2 regions of the Variovorax paradoxus genome follow, and region 1 is predicted to be linked to the other one. Evidence: riboswitches for the same ligand, from Rfam matches in the RefSeq annotation. Region 1 holds a riboswitch; the other holds the start of a gene.
What was found. Region 1 has a riboswitch for S-adenosylhomocysteine ahead of metH (methionine synthase). Riboswitches for the same ligand answer to the same signal wherever they lie in the genome.
Positions count from the first base shown of each region.

Region 2: another riboswitch for S-adenosylhomocysteine. It lies ahead of ahcY (adenosylhomocysteinase); the one in region 1 lies ahead of metH (methionine synthase).

Region 1 is NZ_CP123990.1:347,248-354,270, reverse strand. It holds gene QHG62_RS01675 (glycosyltransferase family 2 protein) at 1-171, opposite strand, end outside; gene QHG62_RS01670 (ArnT family glycosyltransferase) at 168-1,979, opposite strand; gene metH (methionine synthase) at 2,029-4,743, opposite strand; S-adenosyl-L-homocysteine riboswitch at 4,804-4,909, opposite strand; gene QHG62_RS01660 (PACE efflux transporter) at 4,958-5,413, opposite strand; gene QHG62_RS01655 (LysR family transcriptional regulator) at 5,519-6,436, shown strand; gene QHG62_RS01650 (SH3 domain-containing protein) at 6,437-7,023, opposite strand, start outside.
Region 2 is NZ_CP123990.1:5,106,410-5,113,432, forward strand. It holds gene QHG62_RS24400 (ABC transporter ATP-binding protein) at 1-548, shown strand, start outside; gene QHG62_RS24405 (ABC transporter permease) at 545-1,387, shown strand; gene QHG62_RS24410 (ABC transporter permease) at 1,395-2,198, shown strand; gene QHG62_RS24415 (peptide chain release factor 3) at 2,222-3,850, opposite strand; gene phaP (TIGR01841 family phasin) at 3,938-4,450, opposite strand; gene QHG62_RS24425 (hypothetical protein) at 4,593-5,225, opposite strand; S-adenosyl-L-homocysteine riboswitch at 5,342-5,410, shown strand; gene ahcY (adenosylhomocysteinase) at 5,477-6,916, shown strand; gene QHG62_RS24435 (TlyA family RNA methyltransferase) at 6,917-7,023, shown strand, end outside.

The DNA of each region.
Region 1 (7,023 bases):
CGCCGTGTCGTCGGTCGAGTTGTTGTCGAAGACGTGGACTTCGGCCTCGGGCAACGCCGCCTTGAATTGCGCGACCACCTGCGCAATGGACAGCCCCTCGTTGTAGCAGGGGATCACCGCCGCAATGCGCATCGGCGTGCGGGCTGCCGCGTGTTGGTCGATATCGGTCATGGTGCGGGAGGAAGAATACGGTAGACCCGGCTGCCGTCTTTCTCGTACTGCAGGGTGAAATATTTGTCGAAGTCGGTTCTGCCGCTGAACACCGGCACCACCGAATTCGGAAGTACGACAGCCACGAAGCCCAGGCCGCCGAGCTTGCTTGCCAGGTCCTTGCCGGACAGGCGGCCGAAGTCGGTGTAGCGCCATGGCCCGAGGGTATCGCCCCAGATCGGATTGGGGCCGTAGTAGATCGCCTCGTTGAGGTTGATCTGGTAGACGCGGCCGGTGGCCGTGCGGCGCAGGTAGTCCATGACGGCGTAGCCGGGCACGTTCTGGCGCAGGAACGCTTCGCGCTGCTCCTGTGTGGGCGAGATCATCGCGACCTTGCGCGCGGTCTGGCTCACCGACACTGCGGCCAGCACGGCCAGCAAGAGCACGGCCACCCAATCGCCGACAAGGCCCGCGCGGCCCGAAGGAGCTCCCTCGACGGGGTCCGCGACTTGCCCGGCCCTGGGCCCGAACACGCGGCGCATGCCCGCGGCGATCCAGCCGAACAGCACCTGCCAGCCGATCGCCGCCGTGAACGCGAGCAGCGGAAACGAGGCCGTGAGGTAGCGCGGATAGCGCGAGGTCACCAGCCACACCGCCACGGAATAGAAGCAGAACCAGCCCGCGGCGCGCACCGCGGCGGAGCGCTTCCACATGACGCTGAAGGGCAGCAGCACCACAGACCAGATCAGCACGTTGGGGCGCGCGGCGTGGTCGCGCACATCGGCCACCTGCTGAACGTAGTCGGCCGGAATCCAGTCGGTAAAGCCGAACACGCGCGCACCGATGGGGTTGAATGGATCGCCCGTCACGACGGCGTTGCGTGCATACCAGTACACGCACGGCAGCAAGAAGCAAAGCAGCATCAGCGCCCAGGCCTTGGGCCGCCGCTCGTGCCACACCACGAACAGCGCCACCAGCGGCAGGAACGTGAGCGCCTGGTACTTGGAGCCCGCGGCCACGCCGAGGCAGAACGCCGCCACGCCGAGCCACCGCATGCCGCTGTGCACCGGCTGCGATTCGCGCCACCACCACAGCGCCACGCATGCGCCCAGCACGAAGAGCGCCACGCCCATGTCGATGAGCGCATTCGAATAGTCTCCAATGCCGAGCCAGATGGCCGCGCCGATGCAGGCGGTGAGACGGTTGGCATGCTGCATGCCAAGGCGGAAGACCATCACCACCGACAGCGCACCCGCCAGCGCATTGAGAAAGTGCGGCAGCACGTCATCGCCCACCTGCAGCGCGGCCGCATAGAGCAGGTTGTAGTTGTACGGAAACCAGGGGTAGCGCAACCAGTCGTGAATGCCCAGGAAGCCCTGCTCCGCCACCTGCCGCGCATAGGGCAGGTGGTACATCAACTCGTCGAAGGCGGCGGGCGGCGCAAGCGGTGCGACCAGCGCCGGAAGCGCCACCAGGGCCAATGCGATCGCGGCGATCTTCTCGGCGCGGCTCCAAGGCACCGCGGGCGCAGTGCCCGCAGCCCGAAGCGTGCGCACTTCGTGCAGCCACGGCCGCAACTGCAACGCGGCAGCAACCACGCCGGCGGCAATCAGCGCGACGGTGGCGCCCACCTTGAAGACGCCGAAGATGGCCAGTGCCTGGAAGCCGCAGATGAAGATGCCCACGCCCAGCGCGGCAGCCATCGAGGCTTCGAGCCAGGCGTCCCGGCGCGGCGGCGGCGCAAGGCGCGCCAGCACTGCGCGCCCAAAGCCCCAGCAGCCGACGACGAAGACGGCCAGCGCCGCGTAGTGCGCGGCAGCAAATATCAACTTCTGAATAACAACTCCCGGCGCCGGTCGGCCATGCCGGCCGGCAGGTTCAAAGGTTCGGCGCCAGCAGGCGCTCGAGATCGGATTCGCTTTCCTTGCGCCGTGCGGCCTGGTCCTGCAGCTGGTCGTGCCCGATCTTGCCGACGTTGAAGTACGTCGAGTCGGGGTGGCTCAGGTAGAAACCACTGACGCTGGCGGCGGGCATCATAGCGAGGCTTTCCGTCAGGGTCATGCCAATGTCCGCGCAATTCAGAAGGTCGAACATCGGGCGCTTCACGCTGTGGTCCGGGCAGGCCGGGTAGCCGGGCGCAGGGCGAATGCCGCGGTATTTCTCCGCGATCATGTCTTCATTGCTCAGGCCCTCGTCGGGCGCATAGCCCCAGAGGTCGGTGCGCACGCGGTGGTGCAGCGACTCGGCAAAGGCCTCGGCCAGCCGGTCGGCCAGTGCCTTCAGCATGATGGCGGAGTAGTCGTCGAGGTCGTCGATGAAATACTTTTCTTTCTTTTCGACACCGAGGCCCGCCGTCACCGCGAACACGCCCACGTAGTCCTTCAGGCCGCTGTCTTTCGGCGCGACGAAGTCGGCCAGGCAACGGCTCGGCCGCGTGACGCCGTCGATCACCTGCTTCTCGGTCTGCTGGCGCATGCCGTACCAGGTCATGGCAACTTCGCTGCGCGTCTCGTCGGTGTAGAGCTCGATGTCGTCGTCGTTCACCGTGTTGGCAGGCCAGAAGCCGACCACGCCGCTTGCGCTGAGCCAGCGGCCCTCGATCAGGCGCTTGAGCATGCGCTGGCCGTCGGCGTACACGCGCACGGCCTCGGTGCCCACGATCTCGTCTTTCAGGATGGCCGGGAACGGGCCGGCCAGGTCCCAGGTCTGGAAGAAGGGACCCCAGTCGATGTACTTCGCGAGCTCCGTGAGGTCGAAGTTCTTGAACACGCGCCGGCCGATGAACTTGGGCACGGGCGGCGTGTAGTGGGTCCAGTCGATGGGCGTCTTGTTGGCGCGCGCCTTGGCCAGCGGCCACATCGGCACCTGCTTCTTGTTGGCGTGCTGCGTGCGCACCTTCTCGTAGTCGGCGTTGATCTCGTCGATGTATGCGGTGGCCTGGTCGCTCAAGAGGCTCTGCGCCACGCCCACGCTGCGCGAGGCGTCGGGCACGTAGACCACCGGGCCTTCGTAGTGCGGCGCAATTTTTACGGCCGTGTGCACGCGGCTCGTGGTGGCGCCGCCGATGAGCAGCGGAATCTTCTTGATGCGGAAGTGGTCGTCCTTCTGCATCTCGCCGGCCACGTACTGCATTTCTTCGAGGCTGGGCGTGATGAGGCCGGAGAGGCCGACGATGTCCGCGCCCTCGACCTTGGCCTTGGCCAGAATTTCGTGGCACGGGACCATCACGCCCATGTTCACCACTTCGAAGTTGTTGCACTGGAGCACCACGGTCACGATGTTCTTGCCGATGTCGTGCACGTCGCCCTTCACCGTGGCAATGATGATCTTGCCCTTGGTGCGCACGTCGCGGCCCGCGGCCTCGTCCTGGCGCTTTTCTTCCTCGATGTAGGGAATGAGGTGGGCCACGGCCGACTTCATCACGCGCGCCGACTTGACCACCTGCGGCAGGAACATCTTGCCCTGGCCGAACAGGTCGCCCACGATGTTCATGCCGTCCATGAGCGGCCCTTCGATCACGTGCAGCGGGCGCCCGCCCTTGGCGAGGATCTGCTGGTAGGCCTCTTCGGTGTCTTCGACAATGAAGTCGGTGATGCCGTGCACCATGGCGTGCGAGAGGCGCTGGTTCACATGCACCGGGTTCTCCGGCGTGCCGCGCCACTCGAGCTTCTTGCTGTCGTCCTTGGCGCCGCTCTTGGCCGTTTCGGCCACTTCGACGAGCCGTTCGCCAGCGTCGGGGCGGCGGTTCAGCACCACGTCTTCCACGCGCTCGCGCAGTGTCGGCTCCAGGTCGTCGTACACGCCCACCATGCCGGCGTTGACGATGCCCATGTCCATGCCCGCCTTGATGGCGTGGTACAGAAACACCGTGTGAATCGCTTCGCGCACCGGGTCGTTGCCGCGAAAGCTGAAGCTCACGTTGCTCACGCCGCCCGACACCTTGGCGCCCGGCAGGTTCGCCTTGATCCAGCGCACGGCATTGATGAAGTCGACCGCGTAGTTGTCGTGCTCCTCGATGCCGGTGGCAATCGCGAAGATGTTCGGGTCGAAGATGATGTCCTCGGGCGGAAAACCCACCTCGTCCACGAGGATGCGGTAGGCCCGCTCGCAAATTTCGATCTTGCGTTCGTAGGTGTCGGCCTGGCCCTTCTCGTCGAAAGCCATCACCACCGCGGCGGCGCCGTAGCGCTTCACCAGCTTGGCCTCGTGCTTGAACTTGTCGACGCCCTCCTTCATGGAGATGGAGTTGACGATGCCCTTGCCCTGGATGCAGCGCAGGCCCGCCTCGATCACTTCCCACTTGGAGCTGTCGACCATCACCGGCACGCGCGCGATGTCGGGCTCGCTCGCAATCAGGTTCAAGAAGCGGACCATCGCGGCCTTGCTGTCGAGCATGGCCTCGTCCATGTTGATGTCGATCACCTGGGCGCCGTTCTCGACCTGCTGGCGCGCAACGGCCAGGGCGTCTTCGAACTGGCCGTTCAGGATCATCCGCGCGAAAGCCTTGGAGCCAGTGACGTTGGTGCGCTCGCCGATGTTGACGAACAGCGACCCGGAATCGATGGCGACCGGTTCGAGGCCGGACAGCTTCATCGGGGGAACGGAAGGCGCGGGTACATCGCTCATGGGGGGCTCACCTGTGCAGGAAAAAACGTCAGGTGAGCGTCGTTTGCGGCTTGCGCCCCGGCCAACGGGGCGCCTTCCAAGCCTGACGGCGGGCCTGTGGACTTGGGCCGCCGCTGCAACGCTCCTTGGAAGGGAGCGCAATTTTACCGGCTGCGGCAAGGGCCGCGGCCTTGGGGGATGTTCAGGCCCCCTGCCCGGCCGCGGCAGCCGGGCTGACCGGCGCCGCCGAGGCTGGCAAGCCGAACACCCGGTCGAAAACCCAGTTGAAGACGAAGGTGTAGACCAGGAAGAACACGACCAGCCCCAGATCCATGACCAGTGCCTGCCAGAGCGACACCCCCAGGCCCCAGGCAAAGAGCGGCACCAGGAAGGCGATCAGCCCGCCCTCGAAGCCGATGGCATGCGCAATGCGCCGGCGCACGCTGCGCCCCCGCACCGCCTGGCGCGATTCCCAGCGCTCGAACAGCGCGTTGAAGGCCAGGTTCCAGATCACCGCGATGACCGATGCGGTCACCGCCAGCACGCCGGAATGGCCCAGGCCCGCATCCGTCATCAGCGCCAGGCCGGCACTGGCGGCCACGATGGCAATCCCTTCGTAAAGCGTGATGTAGACGACGCGGCGCTGAAACCCCTGCATGAATATTCCTCTGGCAAACAAAAACGATGGCTGGACTTTATTTGCCTGAAGCTGATATAAAAAGTTAAGGTATTTCAATTCAATTGATAGATCGAGAGCGGCTGAATGGCCTTTTCCAGCGACACCGTCGAAGTCTTCCTGGCAGTGATCGACCAGGGTTCCTTCTCGGCGGCGGCGCGCGCGCTGCACAAGGTGCCCTCCGCCGTCAGCATGGCCATTGCCAACCTGGAGGCCGAGTTGGCGCTGCCGCTGTTCGACCGCAGCGGCCGCGAGCCTCAGCCGACCGCGGCGGCCCGCTCGCTGGAACCGCAGGCGCGCCTATTGGCAGCCCAGCTGAAGCAACTGCAGGTGCAGGCCCTGGCGCTCACGCAGGGGCTCGAGAACCGCCTCACGCTGGCCATTGCGCCCGAGCTGCTGGCGGCGCCGTGGAGCGGGCCGCTCGCTGCGCTGGCCGATGAATATCCGCTGCTGCAGGTCGAGGTGCTGGCCGCTCCGCAGGCGGACGCCCTGGCGCTGCTGCACAGCGGGCGCGCGCAGTTGGCGCTGGTGTTCGAGCGCCCCAGCCTCGATGGCCGCGAAGGCTTCCAGGAAGTGGGCAGCGACACCATGGTGGCCGTGATGGCGCCCAACCACCCGGTGCTGCTTGCAGCAGCCGGCGAGCGCCTGCGTGAAGAACACCTCACGAACACGCGGCAGATCGTGGTGGCCGGGCGCGATCTGGCAACCAGCGACCCACGCTTCGTGTTCGCGCGCCACGTCTGGCGCACCGACAACGCGCTGGCCGCGCTGAGCCTGATCACGGCCGGGCTCGGCTGGGGATGGCTGCCGCGCAACTTTGCCAAGCCTCACGTGGCCGCCGGCGCGCTGGTCGAGATTCCGTTCGAAAACTTGAGCAACGGGCTCGACCTGTGGGTCGACGTGGTGTGGTCGCGCGAGCGGCCGCTGGGGCTTGGCGCGCAGCGCTTCGTGGCGCTGATTGCGCGCGACCGGCAGGCCGCGGCGGGGATTCCGTCCGCGGGCTAGCTAGTCGCGGTGGCCATGGCCGTGTCCGCCGCCCTTGCCACCGCCTCCCCCGTGGCCCCCACCCTTGCCGCCGCCGTCGCCTCCACCGCCGTGGCGACCGCCCCCTCCGCCACCACCTCCATCACCACGGCCATGCCGGCCACCGCCTCCGCCCGGATGCATTTGCGGCTGGCCGGGCGGCGGTCCGGGTCGGAAGGCCGGCTGCGGCCGCGGCGGCTTTAAGCCCGGGTCCGATGGTGGGCGGAAGTCCGGCCTCGGCTGCGGTGGCCGGTGGCCCTGTGCGTGCTGCGGGCGAACGCCCGGCCCCGGCGCGGGCTTGAAACCCGGGCCCGGCCACGGCCTGGGCTGCCAAGCCGGCCGCATGGGCGGGGGCGGGCGCCAGCCCGGCACTGGCGGAGGTGGCGGCCGGCTGCCCCACCAGCGCCGCTCGCCGTACCAGGGCCGGTCGCGGTAGTAGTCGGACCAGTAGTTGCCGATCACGAAGGTCACGACCGGCACGCCGATCACGGCCGCGTAGGTCGCGAGCGGCACGCGCCGCTCCTGGTAGGCGTAGTCGAGACTCCTCGCCCAGACCCAGCCGCGTCCGC
Region 2 (7,023 bases), 1.1 Mb from region 1:
TCGGCCAGCCGGTGCGCCAACTGTCGCTGGGACAGCGCATGCGCGCGGAAATTGCGGCGGCGCTGCTGCACGAGCCCGACATCCTGTTTCTCGATGAGCCGACCATCGGCCTCGATGCGCCCTCGAAGCTGGCTGTGCGCGACTTCGTGCGGCGCGCCAACCGCGAACGCGGCACCACAGTGCTGCTGACCACGCATGACATGCACGACATCGAGGCGCTGGCCGGGCGCGTGATCGTCATAGGCCATGGCCGCGTGCTGGCCGACAGCCCGGTGGAAGCCTTGCGTGCGCAGGTAATGGCCGAGCGCCGGCTGGTGGTCGACTTTGCGCAAGATGCTGAACTGCCCACGCAGGTAGCGGGCGCCAAGGTGCATTCGCGCGACGGCCAGACGCTGGTGCTCGACTTCGATCCCGGGGCGACCTCGGCCCCGGCACTTATCGCGCGCATTGCGGCCGCCCATGCGGTGGAGGACATTCGCCTGGAGGGCATGGCCATCGAAGCCGTGATCGCGCGTTTCTACGCAATGCACGGAGCGGCGGAAGCGTGAGCCCGCGCGACCTGCTTCGCCCCTATGCCGCGGCCTTTGCGTCGCGCTTCATCCAGATGCTGCAGTACCGCACCGCTGCGCTCGCCGGCTTTGCAACGCAGTGCTGGTGGGGTGGAATCAAGGTGATGGTGTTCGCGGCGTTCTATGGCGGCAGCGCCATGGCGGGCGCGGCACCGTCGATGTCGCTCGCACAGGCCATCACCTACACGTGGCTCGCGCAAGGCCTGCTGGTGCTGCTGCCATGGCTCGGAGACCCCGAGGTGGCGCAGGCCGTGCGCACCGGTGCGGTGGCCTACGACCGGCTGCGCCCGGTGGACGCCTATGCCTTGTGGTTTGCGCGCAGCGCAGGCTGGATTGCGGCGCGCCTGCTGCCGCGCGTGGCCCTGATGGCAACCTTTGCGGGCGGTGTGCTGCCGCTGGCCGGCCTGGGCGAGTGGGCCTGGCAACTGCCGCCCAGTGTGGTGGCCGGCATGGCGTTTGTGCTGTCGGTGGGGCTTGCGCTGTTGCTCTCGACTGCGATGGTGATGCTGCTCAACGTGGCGGTCACTGCTGCGCTCAACGAGCGCGGGATCAGCGCGGTGGCGACACCCGTGGTCATCGTGTTCTCGGGCAACCTGCTGCCGCTGGCGCTGCTGCCCGATGCCTGGCAGCCGGCGCTGCTGGTGCAGCCGTTGGCCGGGCTGTTCGACATTCCGGCGCGGCTGTACTTCGGGCGGCTGAGCGGCTGGCACGGGCTGGCAGGCTTGGCGCTGCAGTGCTTCTGGATCGTTGTGCTGGTGGCGTTAGGGCGCGCGGCGATGAGGCGCACGATGCGCAGTTTGCAGGTGCAGGGTGGCTAGGGAGACGATGGGCGCGCTCCCGCTTTTCTTTCGCCTCATGGCCGCTTCGATCAGCGGCCAGGCGCGATACCCTGCCTCCGCATTGTTGCTGACCATCGGCCAATTTCTCGGCACGGGCATCGAGGTGATCGCCGTCTGGGCGCTGTTCCATCGCTTCGGCGAGGTGCAGGGTTGGCGCATCGGCGAGGTGGCGTTGTTCTACGGGCTGGTCAACTGCATGTTCGCAATTGCCGACGCGCTGGGGCGCGGCTTCGATGTTCTGGGCACCGAGTTCCTGCGGACGGGCACCTTCGACCGGCTGCTGCTGCGTCCCCGCCCGCTGGCGCTGCAGCTCATGGGGCATGACGTGCGCATCAGCCGCCTCGGCCGTCTGCTTCAGGGCCTCGTCGTGCTGGTGTTCGCTACTGTTCAGGTCGGCATCGCATGGACGCCGGGCACCGTGGCGCTCGCGCTGTTTGCGCTGGCCGGCGGCATCGCGCTCTTCCTGGGCATTCTGGTGCTGCAGGGCACCTTGTCGTTCTGGACCGTCGAGAGCCTGGAAATCGCGAATGTGCTCACCTACGGCGGCGTGCAGGCCGCCCAGTACCCGCTGGCGCTATATGCGCAGTGGTTCCGCCGCGTGCTGACCTTCATTGTGCCGCTGGCCTGCGTGGCGTACTACCCGGCGCTCGCGATTCTCGGCAAGCCAGACCCGCTGGGTGCGCCGGCGTGGGTGGGCATGGTGTCGCCGCTCGCGGGCTTTGCGTTTCTTGCGGCGGCCTTCGGCGCCTGGCGCATCGGGCTGCGCCACTACGCCTCGACCGGCAGCTAGCCGGCGCGCGGTTCAGCCGCGCTTCAGCCCGCGCTCTGAAGCGCCAGGCCCGCGTGCTCGCGCAGCGGATGGAAGTGGATCTTGGGAAAACGCTCCTGCGCCAGCCGCACGTCGTAAGGCGAAGTGCACAGAAAAGCGAGCGTATCGGCCGCATCCTTTGCCATGCGCTGCGGATAGGCGTTGACGAACTCGCGCAGCTCGGCGGGCGAGTCGGCCGTGATCCAGCGCGCGCCGGTGTATTGGCAGCCTTCGAGCCGCACGTCCGCGTCGTACTCGGCCTTCAGCCGGTGCTGCACCACTTCGAACTGCAGCTGCCCAACGGCACCCAGCAGCATCGGGCCGCCGATTTCGGGTCGGAACACCTGGATCGCACCTTCTTCGCCGAGCTGGGCGAGGCCCTGCTGCAACTGCTTGGTGCGCAGCGGATTCTTGAGGATCACGGTCATGAACAGCTCTGGCGCAAAGAAGGGCAGCCCGGTGAACTGCAGGCTCGCACCGTCGGTGATGGTGTCGCCCAGCTGCACGCCGCCGTGCGTGGTAAAGCCCACGATGTCGCCCGCATAGGCCTCTTCGACCGCCTCGCGGCGCTGGCTCATGAAAGTGACCACGCTGGTGGGGCGCAGTTCCTTGGCGGTGCGCTGCACCTTGAGCTTCATGCCCGGCGTGTACTTGCCCGAGGCCATGCGCACGAAGGCGATGCGGTCCCGGTGGTTGGCGTCCATGTTGGCCTGCACCTTGAAGACCACGCCCGCGAAGTCCTTGTCCTCGGGCTGGATCTCCTTCACCACGGGCTGGCGGTTGACCATGGTGGTGCTGGTGCGCGACTGCGGCGGCGGCGCCAGGTCGACCAGCGCGTCGAGCACTTCCATCACGCCGAAGTTGTTCACGCCGGAGCCGAAGAACACGGGCGTCTGCTTTCCGGCCAGGAAGGCCTCGCGGTCCCAGCTGGGCGAGGCGCCGGTGGCCAGTTCCATGCTGTCCATGGCGGATTCGAAATCGGCGCCGAAGCGCTTGGTGAGCGTGTCTCGCTCCGATAGCGGAATGGTCTCGAAGTCTTGCGGCAGCCGCTCGCTGCCCGATTCGAACACCGTCATCGTCTGCGTGCGCAGGTTCATGATCCCGCGGAAGCTCTTGCCCTGGCCCACCGGCCAGGTCATGGGCACGCACGGCATGCCAAGTTCGCGCTCCACCTCGTCGAGGATGTCGAGAGGCTCGCGCACTTCGCGGTCCATCTTGTTGACGAAGGTGATGATCGGCGTGTCGCGCTGGCGGCAAACCTCGATCAGCCGCCGCGTCTGCGCTTCCACACCGTTGGCCGCGTCGATCACCATCAGGGCCGAGTCGACGGCCGTGAGCACGCGGTACGTGTCTTCGGAGAAGTCCTTGTGGCCGGGCGTGTCGAGCAGGTTGATCACGTGGTCGCGGTACAGCATCTGCATGACCGACGAGGCCACCGAAATGCCGCGCTGCTTTTCGATTTCCATCCAGTCGGAGGTGGCGTGGCGCGAGGCCTTGCGCGCCTTGACCGAGCCGGCAATCTGGATCGCACCGGAGAAAAGCAGCAGCTTCTCAGTCAGCGTGGTCTTGCCGGCGTCAGGGTGGGAAATGATCGCAAAGGTGCGACGGCGGCGGGTTTCGGCAACAAAAGACAAGATGGGCAATCTGCAGGGGGATTGCCCGATTTTAGAAGGCGGCCCGGGAATCCTCCGTCCGAGGCCGGAACGCCCCCCGCGGCCGCCTTACTTCCGCTTCAGCATCTTGGTCACTTCGTCCACATTGGCCTGGATGCGCTGGCGCACCAGCTCGAAGGCATCGGCTTGCGACTTGGCGGCAAGGTTGGCCAGTTCCTTGATGTCGTCGATAGCGCGCTGGAACGATTGGCGGCCGAGTTCGTCGAGCTTGGCCAGGTTGGCCTTCGGGTCCTTGCCGGGCATTTCCTTGGCGGCCGTCTGCCATTCGGTGATGGCGCTCTTGATCATCTCGGTCTGACGCTGCACCACGGTTTGCAGGCCCTGGTAGGACTTTTCGTTGGCCTGCATCAGCGCCTGGAGGTCCTTCTGGCCGCTTTCGAGCAGCTTGCTCGCGCCGCTGGTCAGGTTGAGTTCCTGCAGGCGATCGGTCATGGCCTTGAGATTCTTCAGCGGATTGAGCATGTCGGCGGCGTCAGGGGCGGATGCCCTGGTGCTGCCATTGCTGTTGTCGCTGCTGCTGGCCGTGGTCTTCTTGGCGGCGGCTTTCTTGGCTGTGGCCATGGTGCGGTATCTCCTGTGTCGGGGTGGACGGGTGAATGGCAAGGACCGGCCGGACGGCGAAGTCCCCCGCCACGATACGCCGCACTGGAACGGCCGCAATGCCCGCGGCAACAAATTCGCCTGCGGGATTTCCCTTGGGGCCCTACATCGGCGGCGCAAAGCCGTTGCGGCCGGCGGTGACGCGCAGCGCCGTGGGCGTGCCGTTCTTTTCCTGCGCATTGACCAGCACCTTGGCGCCAGGCACCAGCAGTGACTCGGTGCCGGGGCGGAAGGTTACGACCGGCACGTCGGGCGGTACCACGACGGTCTTTTCTCCACCCTTGTACGTCAGCCGAAGCTGCTGGCCGCCGCGTACCGATTTCGGCGCCGCGGCGAGGTCGGCCACGGTGGCGTTGGTCATGGTGCTCTGCGGCAGCAGGTCCCACGGACGGTGGCCTTCGCCGGTGCCGCGCGCGGCCTCGGGGAACACCACCACCTCGAGCGCCTTTTGCGAACCGTCTGCCTGCGGCATGGCGGCGGTGCCGATGAAGCTCCCCCGCTTGATGTCGGACAGCTTGATCGGATAGACCTCCGACACGGCCATGTCGGCCGGCCGGGCGAGGCTGACGACCTCGCCGCTGCGGTCTTGCACCACGAGGGTGGTCTCGTCGACACGGACGATGGTGCCGCGGATGCGGACCTGCTCGGAGGTAGCTTGCGCTGAGGCAAGGACCGGCGCGCCGGCGGCAAGCAGGGATGCCGAGGCCAGCAAGACCTGGGAGATTCTGAAAAGCATGGATGAACTTCCGTCGTTGGGAGCAGATCAATGTACGCCTCGGATATGAAACGCGCTTTCCGGTATGTGGGATATCCCGGCGATTGGCTCGCTTTGCCACCCCGTCTACAATCCCCCGTTCCGAGGAGCGTTGCAGCGCCATCAGGCGTGAGGCTCGGACTACATCGCAACCACGCTCACCCGCTGTTCTCGCGGTGAGTCTTTTCCCCGAACGCAGTGGCACCTTTCAAACTAGCTTTGTTGGAGTTCTCATGAGCGCTGTTCTCAAGCCCACCCCCGTTTCCTCCGCCGACCAGGCCATTGCCGACCTCTCGCTGGCCGCCTGGGGCCGCAAGGAAATCCGCATTGCGGAAACCGAAATGCCCGGCCTGATGGCCATCCGTGAAGAGTTCTCGAAGGCGCAGCCGCTCAAGGGCGCGCGCATCACGGGTTCGCTGCACATGACCATCCAGACCGCCGTGCTGATCGAGACGCTGCAAGCGCTCGGCGCCACCGTTCGCTGGGCCTCGTGCAACATTTTCTCGACGCAGGACCACGCCGCTGCTGCCATTGCCGCCGCGGGCACTCCGGTGTTCGCGATCAAGGGCGAGTCGCTGAAGGACTACTGGGACTACACCCACGCCATCTTCGACTTCGGCCCCAAGGGTTCGAAGGGCGAAGGCCCGAACATGATCCTGGACGACGGCGGCGACGCCACGCTGCTGATGCACCTGGGCCAGCGCGCTGAAAAGGACCTGGGCGTGCTCGCCAACCCGACCAGCGAGGAAGAACGCATCCTCTACGCGGCCATCAAGGCCAAGCTGGCTGTCGATTCGACCTGGTACACGCGCAAGTCGGCCGAGATCATCGGCGTGACCGAGGAAACGACGACCGGCGTGCACCGCCTGAACGAGATGAGCGCCAAGGGCACGCTGCTGTTCCGCGCCATCAACGTGAACGACTCGGTCACCAAGAGCAAGTTCGACAACCTGTACGGCTGCCGCGAATCGCTGGTGGACGGCATCAAGCGCGCCACCGACGTGATGATTGCCGGCAAGGTGGCCTGCGTGGCCGGCTACGGCGACGTGGGCAAGGGCTCGGCCCAGGCGCTGCGCGCACTGAGCGCCCAGGTGTGGGTGACCGAGATCGACCCCATCAATGCTCTGCAGGCCGCAATGGAAGGCTACAAGGTCGTCACCATGGAATACGCCGCCGACAAGGCCGACATCTTCGTGACCACCACGGGCAACAAGGACGTGATCCGCCATGAGCACATGGTTGCCATGAAGGACCAGGCCATCGTCTGCAACATCGGCCACTTCGACAACGAGATCGACGTTGCGTCGATCGAGAAGTACGAGTGGGAAGAGATCAAGCCGCAGGTCGACCACATCACCTTCCCGGACGGCAAGAAGATCATCCTCTTGGCCAAGGGCCGCCTCGTGAACCTGGGCTGTGGCACGGGCCACCCGAGCTTCGTGATGTCGTCGTCGTTCGCGAACCAGACCATTGCCCAGATCGAGCTCTTCACCAAGCCCGACGCGTACCAGGCCGGCAAGGTCTACGTGCTGCCCAAGCACCTGGACGAGAAGGTCGCGCGCCTGCACCTGAAGAAGGTCGGCGCCATGCTCACCGAGCTGACCGACGAACAGGCCGCCTACATCGGCGTGAACAAGGCGGGTCCGTACAAGGCGGACACGTACCGGTACTGAATGCGCGCTGATCAATTGCTGGTCGAACGCGGCTTTGCCGCGTCGCGCTCGCAGGCCGTGCGGCTGATTGCCGGCGGCATGCGCTGGCGCGACGCCGGCACGGGCGA